2 linked regions of the Mesorhizobium opportunistum WSM2075 genome follow. Each later gene encodes a partner of the first gene's protein in a complex. Links are inferred from orthologs where the notes say so. Each region holds a gene or a part of one and is shown on either strand. Other genes may lie near its edges.

The links.
Region 2: the proteins of dapF (region 1) and MESOP_RS06175 are in contact, whole or in part, in a solved structure (PDB 5YGU), measured with the Escherichia coli proteins. The link is inferred for Mesorhizobium opportunistum WSM2075 from one-to-one orthologs.

What each region holds. Positions count from the first base shown.
Region 1 is NC_015675.1:1,062,841-1,071,848, reverse strand. What follows is about bases 3,624-6,519. They hold dapF (diaminopimelate epimerase), read left to right. Parts: upstream 3,624-4,577; coding sequence 4,578-5,462; downstream 5,463-6,519. Other genes in these bases: mtaB (tRNA (N(6)-L-threonylcarbamoyladenosine(37)-C(2))-methylthiotransferase MtaB), read left to right, coding at 5,462-6,519; MESOP_RS33305 (DUF1328 family protein), read left to right, coding at 4,343-4,504; MESOP_RS05050 (hypothetical protein), read left to right, coding at 3,679-4,245. Also shown: cell division protein ZapE, read right to left, coding at 1-1,119; MESOP_RS05065 (protease inhibitor Inh/omp19 family protein), read right to left, coding at 1,305-1,844; MESOP_RS05060 (VOC family protein), read right to left, coding at 1,983-2,426; MESOP_RS05055 (MBL fold metallo-hydrolase), read left to right, coding at 2,548-3,588; more of mtaB, read left to right, coding at 6,520-6,802; signal recognition particle-docking protein FtsY, read left to right, coding at 6,815-8,707; MESOP_RS05025 (septation protein A), read left to right, coding at 8,759-9,008. UniProt on the Escherichia coli protein: Involved in the succinylase branch of the L-lysine biosynthesis and in the biosynthesis of the pentapeptide incorporated in the peptidoglycan moiety. Catalyzes the stereoinversion of LL-2,6-diaminopimelate (L,L-DAP) to meso-diaminopimelate (meso-DAP).
Region 2 is NC_015675.1:1,296,190-1,305,153, reverse strand. What follows is about bases 4,020-6,871. They hold MESOP_RS06175 (RNA pyrophosphohydrolase), read right to left. Parts: upstream 5,778-6,871; coding sequence 5,262-5,777; downstream 4,020-5,261. Other genes in these bases: MESOP_RS06170 (divergent polysaccharide deacetylase family protein), read right to left, coding at 5,828-6,871; alr (alanine racemase), read right to left, coding at 4,046-5,185. Outside these bases: MESOP_RS06200 (phospholipase D-like domain-containing protein), read left to right, coding at 1-1,412; MESOP_RS06195 (D-amino acid dehydrogenase), read right to left, coding at 1,424-2,743; MESOP_RS06190 (GreA/GreB family elongation factor), read right to left, coding at 2,796-3,350; rnk (nucleoside diphosphate kinase regulator), read right to left, coding at 3,353-3,775; more of MESOP_RS06170, read right to left, coding at 6,872-7,006; MESOP_RS06165 (S41 family peptidase), read right to left, coding at 7,184-8,515; MESOP_RS06160 (murein hydrolase activator EnvC family protein), read right to left, coding at 8,517-8,964. UniProt on the Escherichia coli protein: Master regulator of 5'-end-dependent mRNA decay.

The sequences.
Region 1 (9,008 bases):
CATCTCGATCAGGCGTGAGGCCGTGCGTTCGAATTCGAACACCTCTACGCCGCGCTTGGCCACATAAAGCTCTTGCGGCGGAGCGTCGGCGCTCACCACCAGCCGTGTGTGATGGTCGTAAAGCGTGTCGATCAGCAGGATGAAGCGCTTGGCCTCGTTGCGTTTGCCTTCGCCCAGCACCGGCACATGGTCGATGAAGACGGTCGAGAAGCGCCCGGCAATGGCCAGGAAATCGCGAGCGCCGAGCGGCTTTTCGCAGAGATCGGCGAAGGAAAAACGCGCCGCGTCGCCGGCGGCGGCCGGCACGATCACTTGCCGGCCCTTCAGCGTCAGCGATGTCGCGGCCGTCGGCGCGCCGCGCGTCATCGTTTGCCACGCCGCGTCGAGCATATGGTCGGCGGCAGCGTCCGCCGGCGTGACATAGACCGGCGTGCGGGCGAGCTTTTCGAGCCGGTAGTCCTTGTCACTGTCGAGCGACAGCACCTGGGCGTGCCGTTCCAGTATGGCGATGAACGGCAGGAACAGCTGGCGGTTCAGCCCGTCGCTATAAAGGTTCTCCGGTGCCACGTTCGAGGTGGCGACCAGCACCACGCCGCTGGCGAACAATGCCGAGAACAGCCGCGACAGGATCATCGCATCGGCGATGTCGGTGACCGAGAACTCGTCGAAGCACAACACCCAGGCCTGCTCGGCCAGCGTCTTGGCAACCGGCGGGATCGGGTCGTCTTCCCTGACCTCGCCATTCTTGCGCGCCTGCCGATGCTTCTGGATGCGGTCCTGCACGTCGGCCATGAAGTCGTTGAAGTGGACCCGGCGCTTGCGCCGGACCGGTAGCAGCTCGAAGAACATGTCCATCAGCATGGTCTTGCCGCGACCGACGCCGCCATGGATATAGAGGCCCTTGACGATGTCCCGCGTCTCGCGCTTGCGGGCAAACAGCCAGCCCAGCGCACTCGACTTGTGCGCCAGCCGTTTTGCCGAGATCTCCGATGTCAGCCGGTCGAGTGCCGCGGCGATGCGTTCCTGCGCCGGATCGCGTTCGATCCCGCCGGTTTCCACCAGATGGTCGTAGCGCTGCCTGACGGTCGCATGGGTCTGGAGGCCGTCACGCAGATGCATCGGTCACGTCGTTTGTACAGAGCAAGAATCCTCAGGGACTAGGTGTGTTGAGATTCAGGTCAGGCCTAGCCGAGAATGGTGGCTTTCGAGAACCGGAGCGGAGCGTACTTAAAGTACGTGAGCACCGGAAGCGCAGAAAACCGCCGTTCGCAGGCCGGCATCACCTGAATATCGGCATACATAGCCTACCTTGTAAGCGAAATCGCCTGGCCGCTGGAAGTCTGGCCGTCGAATTTCGAGCCGCCCGAGGAATAGAGCCGCGCCAGCGAACCGCCATTCTCGTCATAGAGCGTCAGCTGCTTGCCGGCGACGTTCCAGGACTTGATGCCGTCGATCGGCGCCGGGCAATGCAGCGGCCCGGCGCGGAAGCCGGCGCCGAACTTGGTCTGCGGCGTCGCCACCTTGCAGCTCTGGCCGGCAACGCTGACGTTCCATACGCCGGCGACGCTGGCCGCGCTGAGGTCCGCGGCCCCTGCCGGCGCTGTGCCATCCGGCGGCAAGGACGCGACCTGCGTGTTCGCCGGCGCTGTCGGGAATTGCGCTGGGTCGGTGGTGCCGGGCGCGGCCGGCGGCGGCAGCTGGTTGGAGGTCACCTGGCCGGCCGGGGCCGGCTGCAGCGGCGCCGGCTGCTGGTCGTCCATCGACGAGAAGCGTGAGGTCGAGCAGCCGCCCGCAAAAAGCGCTGCCAACGATACGGCCACCAGACCGCTTTTCGAAAAATTCATTGCAACCTCCGTCGGATCCGGCTGGGGGGATGCCGTCCGCGCAATCTCACCTCCACCAAGATGGAGAAGGTGGCGAAATTTCAACCCGATATGGTTAAAATAGGGTTTGCAGCAAGATTTGTTGCAAATTTATCGCATTTACGGCGCTAGACGCGCGCTCGGCACGAACACATATCCGTCCGGCCCGACGATATGGCATTCGCGCAAGCCATGCGGCTTGTCGATCGAGCCGGCCAGCACGATGTGGCCATGTTCCAGTGCCGCCGCCTCGACCGCATCAGGATCCGCGCCATAGAGACGCAGTTCGATGCCGGCGCCGCGCGTCTCGATGCCGGCGACGACCCCGGTCATCGGATTGTCGAGATAGGAGTGGTCGGCGTGCAGCATGAACACCGATCCCAGAAGCTCGATCGCCGCGAAATCTTCGTCGGCATAGATCATATGGGCGCCGAGCACGTCCCGGCAGAAGGCCTCCATCGCCGCCATGTCGCTTACCAGCAGGTTGACGCCGATGCCGCGCGCCAGCGAGCGGCCGAAATCCTCGGCCTTCATCCATGGCGTCTTCGTCCGCTTCATGGCCATGGCGTTGTCCTCGCTCCCAATCCTTGGCGATCCCACTCGAACCGGGGCGATCCTAGTCGAACCGGCTGCCTCACCCTTGGCATTCGCTCGCCAAATGCTTGCGCCAGCCAAGGCAGCGCTTATGTCTAGAAATCCAACCCTGCCGGAGCGCAAGAATTTGGCCGCGAGACCGAAAGTCGCCAACCGCTATTACAGCGGCCCGCCCAGCGATCATTTCGACGGCAGCCTGTTCTTCAATCCCGGCGGCCAGTTGCCCGGCCGTTTCGCCGATCTGCTGAAATGGCAGTTCAGCGGCCAACGCGCCAAATGGCCGGCCACCGATCCGAGCCCCCTGCCGCAGGCGAGGCCGGCGGGGCGAGTAAACGGCTCCGGTCTGACCGTGACCATGGTCGGCCATTCGACCTTGCTGGTCCAGACGGCCGGCCTGAACATCCTCACCGATCCGGTCTGGTCGCCGCGCGCATCGCCGTTTTCCTTTGCCGGCCCAAAGCGTATCAATCCGCCGGGGATCGCCTTTGCCGACCTGCCGCCGATCGACCTCGTGCTGGTCAGCCACAACCATTACGACCATCTCGACCTCGCCACGCTCAGGCAGTTGAAAGCCAGCCATGACCCGCTGCTGATCACTCCGCTCGGCAATGACATGCTGATTGGCCAGGCGGTTCCCGGCATGCGGCTGGCGGCGCATGACTGGGGCGACAGGATCGAGCTCGGCAATGGCGCCTTCATTCATGTCGAGCCGGCGCATCACTGGTCGGCGCGCGGCGCCCGCGACCGGCGCATGGCGCTGTGGGCCGGCTTCGTTGTGGAGACACCGGGCGGCAAGACCTACTTCGCCGGCGACACCGGCTTCCACGATGGCATCAACTACCGGCTGATGGCTGGGAAGCATGGTGGCTTCCGCTTCGCCATCCTGCCGATCGGCGCCTACGAACCACGCTGGTTCATGGCATCCCAGCACCAGAACCCGGAGGAAGCGGTGCAGGGCATGAAACTGTGCAATGCGGCTTTCGCCGCCGGCTGCCACTGGGGCACGTTCCAGCTCACCGATGAGCCGATCGACGAGCCGGTCCGGAAACTGGCCGAGGCGCTTGCGGCCGAGCAGCTGTCGCCGGAGCGCTTTCGCGCCTTGCGGCCCGGTGAAGTCTGGGACGTGCCCTGAGGCTCGGTATCTGCCTGGATTGGCGTTTACCTCACGGCGGTTTTCGCCCACCATGATGTCATCATGTCTCGAGGAACGGAGTCGCGCCTCATGAAAACAGTCCTGGCAGCCCTCGTCGCCGCCGCAATCTCCACCTCGACGGCCTTTGCCGGTGAGATCGGCGACCGTGCCGCCGAAGCCGAAAAGCTGCTCCAGTCCGGTGATTCCGCCGGCGCGCTGGAAAAGTTCCGCGGTGCCGAGGACGCGCTGTGGGAGGCGATGCCGCTCGCCGTCCTCAACGTCAAGCACGTCGACACCGCGGCGGGCTTCGGCATCTACACCGAGCGCGCGAACCACATCTATAAACCCGGCGAGAAGATCGTGCTCTACATGGAGCCGGTCGGCTACGGCTACGGCTCCGACGGGCTCGGCAACAAGCAGATCTCGCTTTCGGTTGACCTGACCGTGGTTTCAGCCTCCGGCGAGGAACTCGGCAAGATGGAGAAGATCAGCCGCGTCCAGGTCGCCTCGCGCTCGCGCAACCGCGAACTGTTCTTCAAGCTGGACCTGTCCCTCGATGGCTTGCCGCCCGGCAAATACCGCTGCGACTTCCTCATGCACGACGAGAATTCGAGCAAGACGGGGCCGTTCAGCACCGACATCGAGATCGCCGGCTAGGTTTCGCCGCTGACATTCCCTCGCGAGCGACGGAACCCAAGCACGACAGCAGCGTTTTCATGCAGTTACAAAATCTGTCGGCTCGAGAGGCATTTCCATGCTCAGATGGATCATCATTCTCCTGATCATCGCCGCCGCCGCCAGCCTGCTCGGCATGCCGGCGTTGGCCGGGGCCGCAGCCACTGGCGCGCGCATCCTTATCGGTATCGTGCTCATCATCTTCCTGCTGATCTTGTTTGGGGTCTTCGCGGTGACGTAAAGCGGCTGCGCACTGGTAATTCCCGCCCGTTTCCGCCATATAGCGCCAAACGGACACGGAACTTTTCGGAGCGATGGCAAGCACGACCCCTTTCGCCAAGATGAACGGCATCGGCAACGAGATTATCGTCGCCGACATGCGCGGTCGCGCCGATCGGGTGACGGCGGCCGCGGCGATCACGCTCAACGCCGATGCCGCGACCGGCTTCGACCAGATCATGGCGATCCATGACGCAAGGACGCCGGGCACCGCCTTTTTCATCGACATCCTGAATTCCGACGGCACCGGTGCACAGGCCTGCGGCAACGGCATGCGCTGCGTCGTCCAGGCGCTCGCCGCGGAGACTGGCCAAAAGAGCTTCACCTTCGAGACCGTCGCCGGCATCCTCAACGCCAGTGAACATGCCGACGGCTCGATCTCGGTCGACATGGGCATGCCGCGTTTCGGCTGGCAGGACATTCCGCTGGCCGAAGAATTCCGCGACACCCGCATGATCGAATTGCAGATCGGCCCGATCGACGCGCCGGTGCTGCATTCCCCCTCCGCCGTCTCGATGGGCAACCCGCACGCCATCTTCTGGGTCGACCGCGACGTCTGGTCCTACGAGCTCGACCGTTTCGGTCCGCTGCTCGAAAACCACCCGATCTTCCCCGAACGCGCCAACATCACGATCGCGCAGGTCACGTCGCCCGAGAGCATGATCATCCGCACCTGGGAACGCGGCGCCGGCCTGACCAAGGCCTGCGGCACCGCCTCCTGCGCCGCCGTGGTGGCAGCGGCCCGCACCAGGCGGACCGGGCGCAGCGTCAGCCTGCTGACCCCCGGCGGCGGCACGCTGCATGTCGAATGGCGCGACGATGACCACGTCATCCTGACGGGTGCCGCCGAATGGGAATTTTCCGGCAGCTTCGATCCCTCGACCGGCGCCTGGGCCCGCGACACCGAAAGCGCGGCCTGATGTCGGTTGCTCTGTCCAAGAGCCCGAACGTCGATGGCTCCCTTTCCGAGGCCCCTAGCCGCATCGACGTGGTGACCTTCGGCTGCCGGCTGAACACCTATGAATCCGAGGTGATGCGGCGCGAGGCCGAAACGGCGGGTCTCGGCGCGCTGGCCGGCGGTGCCGTGATCTTCAACACCTGCGCCGTCACCGGCGAGGCCGTGCGCCAGGCCAGGCAGGCGATCCGCAAGGCGCGCCGCGACAACCCGCAGGCGCGCATCATCGTCACCGGCTGCGCCGCGCAAACCGAGCCTGAAAAATTCGCCGCAATGGACGAGGTCGATCTCGTGCTTGGCAATGAGGAGAAGTTGCGGGCGCATTCCTATCGCGCGCTGCCGGATTTCGGCGTCAATGACACCGAGAAGGCCCGCGTCAACGACATCTTCTCGGTGCGCGAAACCGCCGGCCATATGGTCGACGCCATCGAGGGCCGGGCGCGTGCCTTCGTCCAGGTGCAGAACGGCTGCGACCATCGCTGCACCTTCTGCATCATCCCTTACGGCCGCGGCAATTCGCGCTCGGTGCCGATGGGCGCCGTGGTCGAGCAGGTCAAGCGTCTCGCCGGCAATGGTTATGCCGAGATCGTGCTGACCGGCGTCGACATGACGTCTTTCGGCGCCGACCTGCCGGGCGCGCCCAAGCTCGGCAAGCTTGTGAAGACGATCCTCCGGCAGGTGCCGGACGTGAAGCGCCTGCGGCTGTCGTCGATCGATTCGATCGAGGCCGATGACGAACTGCTCGACGCCATCGCCAACGAGCCCAGGCTAATGCCGCATCTGCACCTCTCGCTGCAGTCGGGCGACGACATGATCCTGAAGCGCATGAAGCGCCGCCATCTGCGCGACCAGTCGATCCGCTTCTGCGAGGATGTGCGCAAGCTGCGCCCTGCAATCGTCTTCGGCGCCGACATCATCGCCGGCTTCCCGACCGAGACCGACGACATGTTCGAGAACTCGATCAATATCGTCGCGGAGTGCGGCCTGACCCATCTCCACGTCTTTCCGTTCAGCCCGCGCGAAGGCACGCCCGCGGCACGCATGCCGCAGCTGCGCCGCGAGGTGGTCAAGCAGCGCGCCGCCCGGCTGCGTGCAGCCGGTGAAGCCGCCTATCGGCGTCACCTGTCGTCACTTCCCGGCACGCGCCAGTCGATCCTGATCGAGCGTGACGGGCTTGGCCGCACCGAAGGCTTCACGCTTGCCGCATTGGGCACCGGCGCGCCGGGCGAGATCGTCGAAGCGACAATTACTGACCACGATGGCGCCCGGCTGATCGCGGCCCCGCTTGCCGCTTGCGCCGCCTGAGAAACGCAAAGCATGGCTGGTTTTTTCAAGAAGATATTTTCGTTCGGCAAGAAAGAAATTGTCGAGGAGCGGATCGACGAGACCGCCCCCCTCCCGCCGATCAAATGGGATGCGCTGGACGCGCTGAAGCCGGCGGCCGAGCCTGCGCCCCACCCTCCCCCCGAGGGGGAGGGTCGACGCGAAGCGGCGGGGCGGGGTGACAGCGCCGACGCCAGCGCCAGTCACCCCCACCCCCGAGCTGCGCTCGGGACCTCCCCCCTCGAGGGGGAGGTAAAGCCCGCGCCTCAGCCGGCACCCGAAGAACCAGCACCCGAGCCGGCGCCCACCATCCCGCCTGCGCCCGAGCCGACGGTTCCATCCGAGCCGGAACCGCTGCCCGGACCGGAGCCGGACGAGGAGCCGGCACCCGCGCCAGAGACCCCGGAGCCACCGGCGCCAGAGGAAATTCCGGTACCCCCGGCGGCTCCGGAGCCCGTTCCCGAGCCTCAGCCGCAAGAAGTTCCTGCTCCCGCGCCGGCCGAGCCGGAAATTGTTCCGTCGCGCCCGGAGGGACCGCCGGAACAAGCGCCCGTCGAAGTGCCGGTCCCGCCTGCCGAGGTCCCAGCCGAACAGCCCGCACCTGTCGAGGTGCCGCCGGCCGCGCCTTCCGCACAGCCGACTTCAAAGGCCAGCGCCGCCCCTCATCCGCCTGCCGGCACCTTCTCCCCGTATAGGGACGGGGAGAAGGAAGAAGCACCAGCGCCCCACCCTCCCCTCGATGGGGAGGGTCGACGCGAAGCGGCGGGGTGGGGTGATAGCGCCGACGCCGACGCCAGTCACCCCCACCCCCAAGCTTCGCTTGGGACCTCCCCCATCGAGGGGGAGGTAAAACCAGCGCCTGTTCCGCCACCGCCGGCGCCGGAGCCCAAACCCGCTCCTGGCAAGGTGACCGTCACCAAGAAGGTCGAGCAGAAGGCCGAATCGGCGAAGGCGCCGGAGCCGGCACCGAGGCGCTCCTGGTTCCAGCGCATGCGCGACGGGCTCGCCCGCTCCTCGCGCGAACTCACCGGCAACATCGCCGGCGTCTTCACCAAGCGCAAGCTGGACGAGGACACGCTGCAGGACCTCGAAGACGTACTGATCCGCGCCGATCTCGGCATGGAGACAGCCTTGCGCGTCACCGATGCTCTAGCCTCCAGCCGCTACGGCAAGGACGTCTCCGACACCGAAGTGCGCGCCATCATGGCGGCCGAGGTGGAGAAGGTGCTGACCCACGTCGCCATGCCGTTGGAGCTCGACCTCTCGCACAAGCCGCATGTCATCCTGGTGGTCGGCGTCAATGGCACCGGCAAGACCACGACCATCGGCAAGCTCGCGGCAAAACTGACCGATGGCGGCCTGTCGGTTATGCTCGCCGCCGGCGACACTTTCCGCGCTGCCGCGATCGAACAGCTCAAGATCTGGGGCGAGCGCACGAACTCGCCGGTCATCGCCTCCAAGCTCGGTGCCGATGCCGCCGGCCTCGCCTACGATGCTTTCGAACGAGCGAAGGAAGCCGGCTCCGACGTGCTGATCATCGACACCGCCGGCCGCCTGCAGAACAAGACCGAGCTGATGGCGGAACTGGAAAAGATCGTCCGCGTGCTCGGCAAGCTCGACCCGGAAGCGCCGCACACCGTGCTGCAGACTGTCGACGCCACCACCGGCCAGAACGCGCTCAACCAGGTCGAGATCTTCCGCAATGTCGCCGGCGTCAACGGCCTGGTGATGACCAAGCTGGACGGCACGGCGCGCGGCGGTATTCTGGTGGCGATCGCGGCAAAGCACAAATTGCCGGTCTATTTCATCGGCGTCGGCGAACAGGTCGACGACCTCGAACCTTTCTCGGCAAGCGAATTCGCCAGGGCGATCGCTGGAGTTGCGTAGCGGCATGATCCCGAAAATTTTTGAACGGGATCGTGCGTAAGAAGGAAGATCATGAACCCACCCATTCTCGAACGCGACCCGTCCGACCCGCAGAAAGAGAAGAAGGAAGGCGTCAATCCGCTGCTCAAGCTGGTGCTGGAGCTGGGTCCCTTGCTGGTCTTCTTCTTCGCCAATGCGCGCGGCCCATGGCTGGTGGAGAAATTCCCGGTGCTGGCCGAGTTCGGCGGCCCGATCTTCGTCGCCACCGGCCTGTTCATGGCCGCCACAGCCATCGCGCTGGTCGTGTCCTGGCTGCTTATTC
Region 2 (8,964 bases), 230 kb from region 1 along the record:
AAGAGGCCGCCGATCCGGCGCTTGCCGCCTTCGACAGCCGCTACCAGCGCTGCCCGGTTCCCGACGATGCCAGCCTAGACGCGCTTGAGCGCGTCTTCTACGCCAGCCGCTGGCTGTCGCAGACCTGCGCCGTGCCGATCGGCCAGCCGCGCCTGCTGCGCAAATCGCGCGACGGCTTCAACGCCAAGGTCGAGGCGCTGATGGGCGCGCCGCTGTCCGACGCGGCCATCGACAAGGGTGACCCGGAACTGCCGCTCGATTTCTCCAGGGCGCCGAGGCTGAAGCTGATCTATCTCTCGTCGCTCGAGTTCAAGGCGGATTTTTCCGGCCGCATCATCGAAAGGCTGATCCGTCATCATGCAGCGCTTGGCACCAAGGTGCGGATCATGGTCACCGATGTGCTGGAACGCGAGAAGGACGACGCCATGCTGCACCGGCTGGCGGCCGAGTTCCCCAATGTCGAACTGCAGGAATACCGCTGGCGGGCGGACCATGGCGCGCCGATCGACGAGCAGATTTCACAATTGCACAAGGTCCATCACGTCAAGATGCTGGCGACGCTGGCGCTGGATCCCGCGCGCTCGCGCGTCATCATCGGCGGCCGCAACATCCATGACGGTTTCCTGTTCCACCAGCCGATCGATCTGTCGCGCTATCCGGGCCTCGAGCAATACGGCAAGACCGACGGGTTTTCGCTGAACTATTACTCGAACTGGAGTGACTTCGACATCGAGTTCGCCGACCCTACCATTGTCGACACGCTCGCCGCGCATCTGTCTACGATATGGTTGCGCGACGCCGACACCAACCTGGCGCGCCCCTTCTCTATCCCGGTCCGTTCCAAGGGTGGCCGCCCGTCGGGCAATGCCCGGCATTTCATTTCGGTGCCCTATGAGGACAGCCATGCGCTGGAGGATTATTTCGTCGAACTGGTCGATGCCGCCAGCCATCATATCCAGATCGTCAATCCCTACCTCAACCTGACGCCGAGCCTCGCGCGAGCCTTCGACCGGGCGCTGGCGCGCGGGGTCAAGATCGATATCGTCGGCCGCATCGATCTCAAGGGCGATATCGGCGGCAAGTTCCTCACCGCGCTCAACAAGCTGTTCGTCGAAGAATATGGCGACCGCATCAACATCCGCGAGTTCAAGGCGCCCGATGTGGTGCTGCACTCCAAGATCATGATGATCGACGAGAGGCTGGTGGCCATCTCCTCGGTCAACCTCAACAACCGCAGCTTCTTCCATGACTCGGAGAACGGCATGGTGGTGCTCGACCCCGCCTTCTACGCCAGAATGAAGCCGGTCTATGACGATTACCTCGCCCATTCCAACCCGGTCGCCGCCAATGTGACGATCCCATGGGCCTACCGGCTGCTGTTCGACGACGTCTGGGTCAGGCAGGCGTTCTGAATTGGCGGCCGCTATTTGAGATAGCGCTCCTGCGCCAGGGCGCGGACATCGATATCAGGCACCCGGCTCGAGATGATGTCGGCCAGCACCTTGGCCGAACCGCAGGCCATGGTCCAGCCGAGCGTGCCGTGGCCGGTGTTGAGATAAAGGTTGGACAGCTCGGTGCGGCCGATCAGCGGCGGCCCGTCCGGCGTCATTGGCCGCAGCCCGCACCAGAACGTCGCCTCGCGCATGGCGCCGGCACCGGGAAAGAGATCGCCGACCGAGTGTTCCAGCGTGCGCCGCCGCGATTCGTGCAGCCTGAGGTCGAAGCCGGAAATCTCGGCCGTGCCGCCGACGCGGATGCGGTCGCCGAGCCGCGTGATCGCCACCTTGTAGGTCTCGTCCATGACGGTCGACACCGGCGCCAGCGCGGCATCCTTGATCGGCACGGTGATCGAATAGCCTTTGACGGGATAGACCGGGATCGGCCGCTTCATCCGGCGCATGAACCCCGCCGAATAGCTGCCCATCGCCATGACATAGGCGTCGGCCGCCTTGAAACCCTTGCTGGTGCTGAGATTGGCAACGCGGTTGCGGCTGCGGAGGACCCGCCAGATCGTCATGTCGTATTCGAACGTCACGCCGCGCGCCACGCAGAGCTCGGCCAATTTGTCGGTGAACATCTTGCAGTCACCGGTCTCGTCATGCGGCAGTCTGAGGCCACCGACGAACTTCTCGCGCACGCTGGCCAAGCCCGGCTCGGCCGCGATGCAGCCGTCCTGGTCTAGGATTTCGTAGGGTACGCCGTATTTCTTCAGCACCTCGACATCGCCTGATGTACCGTCGAGCTGCTTTTGCGTGCGGAACAGCTGCAGTGTGCCCTGGGTCCGCTCGTCATAGGTGATGCCGGTCGCTTCGCGCAGCGCCTTCAGCGTGTCGCGGCTGTACTCGGCCAGCGGCACCATGCGCGACTTGTTGATCGCGTAGCGCTCGGCCGTGCAGTTGCGCAGCATCTTGACCAGCCAGGTCCACATATGCGGGTCGAAGGCCGGCCGCACCACCAGCGGGCCATGCTTCATCAGCAGCCATTTGATCGCCTTGAGCGGAATGCCGGGCCCGGCCCAGGGCGAGGCATAGCCGGGCGAGATCTCGCCGGCATTGGCGAAGCTGGTTTCCAGCGCCGGGCCTTTCTGGCGATCGACCACCGTCACCTCGTGGCCAGCCTCGGCGAGGTAATACGCCGTGGTCACCCCGATGACGCCACCGCCCAGCACCATGATTTTCATCGTCCACTCCTTGCGCGGCGCCGGTCGGGACGCCGATAGACACAACACCGCCGACTTGCGCATGATCCCTGGTGAAAATCGATCCCGATTTTCAAGACCATGCGCTGTGGCCCATTCACGCCGCCGACGGACCGGGGTCGTCATCTTCTGTCTGCAGCATTCCAGCCGTCTCGCCAAGGGGCCGGATGCAGGCTTCGGCGCTGTAGACGAGCGTGAGCCCGTGCGGTCGCCGCTGATCAGCCTGGTGTTTCTGCCCGAGAGCGCGCCGGGCAGCCTCCGGCTGGTAGAGCACCGCTTTGATCCGGATCGACTCCCGCCTGCCGTCAGGGTACTCGACCGACGCTGTCTGGCCCTGCGCCATGCCTAGCACGCAGAGCCCGCGCCGCGTTGCCACCGACAGGCTCGATCCGACCGGGCCGTGCACCTCATCCTGCACCAGCGTGCGCGTCTCGGCCGGACCGGCATCGATGCAAAACACCGCTCTGCTGTTCAGTGTCACGATATCGGGATCGATCGAATCGACGGGAACGACGTCGGAACTCGAAAGCTTGTGTTCAAGCATATGCACGATCGGATCGGCGAACGCCCGCCGGCGCTCCAGCATGACTTCGAGGACAGCGAAGTCCTTTCTCGTCAGGCAACAATTCGTGGTCGTCATCACCGCCTCCACGATCAGATCCGCTGCGGGCCGGAGGTCAATGTATCGACGGCTTCGATGGTCACCGACAACTCCCGACCGTCACGACTGCTCCAGCACACAACCTGCCCAATGGCGGCGCCGATGAGCGCCGTTCCCATCGGCGTCAGCACCGAAATCCGGTTTTCGGCAATATCGGCTTCACCGGGATAGACCAGCGTGATGCGCTGGATGTCCCCGCCTTCGCTGCTGACCGCCACTGTCGAACCCATCCGCACCACGTCGGCCGGCATCGCCGCCGCGTCCGCGATGACGGCCCGGTCCATTTCCGAGAGCAACTCTTCGGCCACCTCGGGGGTGCGGTCGAGCAAGGCTCTCGCCAGGCCGGTCAGCCTGTCATGGTCGATCTCACTGATCAGTATCTGGCCGCTCGGACGCGATTCCGTTGCATGTTGCATGGCAAACCTCATGGATCGGCGCATCGAATGGATGCGCGCCTGCCGCTGATGGCGGCATGATGAACAGTCGGCAGCCGCGAAGAGCTGAACGACTTGATGACGATGGTGGATGTATGGATGCCCCGGTACGGACGGACGCCGGAAGGCGGCCGCGCCGGGGCTACGATCCCGCGATCGGGCAGACCCTGAACAAGGTTCTGATATAAGCGAGGTTGCTCATGCCCCGAACCTTGCCGACAGACGTCCGCTTGTCAAGCGCGGCCAAACCGCTCAACCGCCAACGTATCGGCGGTGAAAGCGCGTGCCGAGGCTGGCCAGGATTTCATATCCGATGGTGCCGGCATGGCCGGCGGCATCGTCGACGCTCTGTGCAGGACCCAGCAGCTCGACCAGGTCGCCCTCGCGCAGTTTGCCGGGCGACAGTGCGGAAACATCGAGAATGATCGAATCCATGGACACACGCCCGAGGAAAGGCAGGCGCACCCCTTCGAACCAGGCCGCCGAAGCGGAACGGCGCAGCCAGCCATCGGCATAGCCGAACGAGATCGTCGCCAGGCTGCGCGGACCTTCGGCGTGATAGGTGTGACCATAGCCGACGCCGGTGCCTTTTTCGATGCCGCGCGTCTGCGCAACCTTGGCTTGCAGCCCCACCACGGGCAGCATCGGATTGGTCGCGTCAGGCGTCGGGTTGATGCCGTAGAGCGCCGCCCCCGGCCGGGCCAGATCGTAGTGGTAGCGCGGCCCGAGGAAAATGCCGGAGGAATTGGCGAGCGAGGCGGGCGCCGCCGGCAGCAGGGCACGCAGCCGCTCAAACGCCAGCCGCTGCTGCTCGTTGGCCGGATGGCGCGGCTCGTCTGCGCAGGCCAGATGGCTCGTCACATACCTGACGTCGATGCCCTCGAACGCGCCGGTATCCTCTACCACCGCTTCGACCTCGGCAGGCGCCATGCCAAGCCGCGACATGCCGCTGTCGACCTGGATGGCGGCCGGAAGCTGGCGGCCGGCGCCATGCGCCGCCGCGCGCCAGGCCTTCAACTGCGCGCCGCTGTTGATGACCGCGCACAGGCCGGCGGCGACGGCTTCCGGCTCCGAGCCCGGCGGCAGCCCGTTCAGCACGTAGATGTCCGGCCCGGCGCCGATCGCCTTGCGCAGGCTGATGCCTTCCGCCAGCAGCGCGACGAAGAAAGTGTCGCAGCCATCCTTCATCAGCGCCGATGCCACCTGCGTCGCACCGAGACCATAGCCGTCTGCCTTGACCACGCCGGCGCAACGTACGCCGCCCAGTTGCGCTTTCAGCCGCCGGTAGTTTTCACGGATCGCGCCGAGATCGATGGTGAGAATGGCTCCCGCCGCCGCTTCGCTTACGCCAGCGGTATCCCCGGACAGCGACCTCTTGGAGGCGTCGTTCATGGCGACCCTTCTCGTGGCGGACAAACATCAATAGGACCGCAGGACCCGCGCGGCAACCGCGCTGCCTCCCGTCATTCTATGCCACCAGGTGCCGGAATGTCGCCACCACATCCTCATAGACATGGCGCTTGAACGGCACGATCAGGTCGGGCAAGTCCTGCATCGGCCGCCATGCCCATTTGTCGAATTCGGCGGTGTGGCCGCCCGGCGGCGGATTGATCTGGATTTCGCTGGTATCGCCATGGAAGCGGAAGGCGAACCATTTCTGCGCCTGGCCGCGATACCGGCCCTTGAAGGCAATGCCGACGAGATGGTCCGGCAGATCATAGTTGATCCAGTCCGGCGCCTCGGCAATGAGCGAGACGCTGCGCATACCGGTCTCCTCATAGAGCTCCCGCTCGGCAGCCTGCAGCGGCTCCTCGCCCTTGTCGATGCCGCCTTGCGGCATCTGCCAGAGCTGCGTGGTGCCGGCAAATTCGCTGTCGGGTTCGGCAATGCGGTGCCCGACCCAGACCAGGCCCTCGGCGTTGAGGATCATCAGCCCGACACACGGGCGATAAGGCAGCGTTTCGCGGTCGATCTTTTTGGCCATCTGACGCTCTCTCCGGTCGTTCCAGTGGGTTTGTTGGGATCAGCGGATCGTCAGCCTTTTTGCGGATCGATGGCCACCGCTGAAATCGGCACGATCTCGATGCCGCGCTTCTTGGCTTCGGCCACCCAGGACGACACCGTGTCGACCGTCAGGTCGAAAGCCGAGCCGATGCCGACGGCAAAGCCCTTGGCCCGCGCTGTCGCTTCCAGGCTGTCGAGCTTCTTCAGGATTTCGCCGCGATCCTGCACCGCATCGATCGCCATGTCGCCGGCAACGAAGGGCACGCCGTCCTTCAGCGCCAGGTCGGGTGCGAGGCTGCGCGCCGACGAACCGTCGTCGATATAGGCGAGGCCGCGCTTGCCGAGCTCGGCCATGAACGGTCCCATCGCCGTCGCGTCGGCCGAGAAACGGGCGCCCATATAGTTCATGACGCCGGTATAGTTCGTGGTCCGCGACAGCGCCCAGTGCAGGCTTTTCAGGTTCTCGTCGGCACTTGCCGCCACTGTCAGCGTGTTGCGGCCCGGATTGACGCTGGGATAGTCGAACGGTTCGAGCGGCACCTGCATGACGATCTCGTGGCCGCCCTGCCTGGCGGCCTGCATCCAGCGGCCGATGCTGTTGCCCTGCGGGGCAAAGCCCAGCGTCACCTCCGGCGGCAGCTTGGCGATCGCCGCCTGGGTGCCGGTCTGCGAAACCGCGAGCCCGCCGATGACGATCGCCACGCGAGCCCCGCGCGCGCCGGACCAGGGCCGCGCATAGACGTCGAATGGCCGCCTTCCATCGGCGGCGCGCATCGGCAAGGGCCCGGTCTCGCTGGCTTCGATCAGCGCCTTGTCGGGAAGATGCGCGATCTTCAGATTCTGCCCGATGCTCGACGGATCGCGGATGACGATCCCCGCCTTGGGCGGGCCATCTCCCTCTTCCGTCTGGACATGGATGATCTGCGGGCCGCCTGTCTTGGCTGGCGTCTGCGCCTTCGGGACGGCGGCCGGCGCCAAGGCTGGAGGGGCGGCGGGTTCGGCAGCCGCCGTCACCTTCGGCGTCGAGACGGCAACCTCCTGCGGCTTGCGAAACGGCTTTTCCCTGAGCGCGATCGCGCCGGAGACGCCGACCACGGCCAGCACGACAATGGCTGAGGCGACCACGCCCGCGCTGATCTTGCCGGCGGCGCGCGGCACCCGGACGGTCTGTCCAAGCGGGCGTTCGATGTCCTTGCCGATATCAGCCAAGTCCTGTCCCCGGTGCGCATGGTTCCGAAGGGAGCACTTCGAGAAGACCTGCGCGAATTCATCAATCCTGGCGCACCCCTTGGCGCCGCATCTGCTCGAATCAAACTGCCGGAACCCTAGGGTCCCGGCAGCATGGCATTGCTTGGTTCAGGCGGCCAGACCTGGCCGGCCAAACCACTACTGGTTGAGCACGGCCTTTTCCGGATTGGGCGGGAAGGACGGATCGGTCTTCTGGCCGCGCAGCAGCTGCTCGGCATAGATGAGCTGCAGATCGTCCTTCGGATCCGGCGGCACATAGGCGGCCGAGCCCGAACCGGTCTTGCTCTCGTCGGCGCCCTTGATGTGGCCCTTGAGATCGGATTCGCCGCGCGTCAGATCCCTGCCCTGCAGTTCCGGCGGCAACGGCTGGTCGACCTTGATGTCGGGCGTGATGCCCTTGCCCTGGATCGACTTGCCCGACGGCGTGTAATAAAGCGCCGTCGTCAGCCTGAGCGCGCCATTCTCGCCGAGCGGAATGATGGTCTGCACCGAACCCTTGCCGAAGGACTGTGTGCCGACCACCGTGACGCGGCGCAGATCCTGCAGCGCGCCGGCGACGATTTCGGAAGCGCTGGCCGAGCCGCCATTGACGAGCACGATCATCGGCTTGCCGTTGATGTCGTCGGTCTGCTTCGGCTTGGCGTCGAAGCGCGTGACGTCCTTCGGATCGCGTCCGCGCGTCGAGACGATCTCGCCACGCTTGAGGAAGGCATCGGACACGCTCACCGCCTGGTCGAGCAGGCCGCCCGGATTGAGGCGCAGGTCGAGCACATAGCCCTTGAGCTTGTCGTCCGGCACCTGCTTCTTGATGGTGTCGATCGCATTCTCGAGGTCGTCATAGGTCTTTTCGGTGAAGGAGGTGATCTTCATGTAGCCGATGTCGTTCTCGACCCGGAACTTGACCGCCTTGACCTTGATGATGTCGCGCACCACCGTAAGCTCGATCGGCTTGTCGGCGCCCTGGCGCAGGATGGTGAGCTTGATCGGCGTGTTGACCAGGCCGCGCATCTTGTCGACCGCGTCGTTGAGGGTCAGGCCACGAACCTCTTCGCCATCGATCTTGGCGATATAATCGCCGGCCAGCACGCCAGCCTTGGCGGCCGGGGTGTCGTCGATTGGCGTGATCACCTTGACCAGGTCGTTCTCCATGGTGACCTCGATGCCGAGGCCGCCGAACTCGCCCTTGGTCTGCACGCGCATGTCCTGCGCCTGTTCGGCGTTCATATAGGAGGAGTGCGGGTCGAGCGAGGAAAGCATGCCGTTGATGGCGTTCTCGACCAGCGACTTGTCGTCGGGCGGCGTGACATATTGTGCCCGCACCCGCTCGAAGATGTCGCCGAAGATCGCGAGTTGCTTGTAGGTCTCCGACCCCGCAGCGTTCGCCGACGAGCCAGGAGCGCCATAAACAAGGCTCATGGCGGACGCGCCCATCAGCGCACCGGCAAACAGAAGCGACAGTTTCCGCATCATTTCACGTCCTTCCAGAAAAACGGTCCGCCCACCATGGGGCCGGATCGACGGGTTTTCCATCCTTACGGAACTCGACATAGAGTTCCGGCGTGGCATTTCCATTCTTCGAAACCGAGGTACTCGCCACCCGGGCTTCTCCCATCGCGCCGACCGGCTCTCCTGCGAGCACCGACTGGCCAGTCACGACGCTGATTCTGCTCATCCCCGCCAAAACGACATGATAACCGTCGCCGGCATTGAGGATCAAGAGTTGACCGTAGGAGCGAAACGGCCCCGCATAAAGCACATTCCCATCCGCCGGAGCGGTGACGATGGCTCCCGATTGTGTCGCAAGCATGTCGCCAAGCATCAAGGCGCCGCTACCGTCATCGGCGCCGAACCGGCGCTTGATTCGGCCTGTGACCGGCAGCGCGATCTGCCCTTGCAGCGCCGAAAAAGGAGCCGTCGCG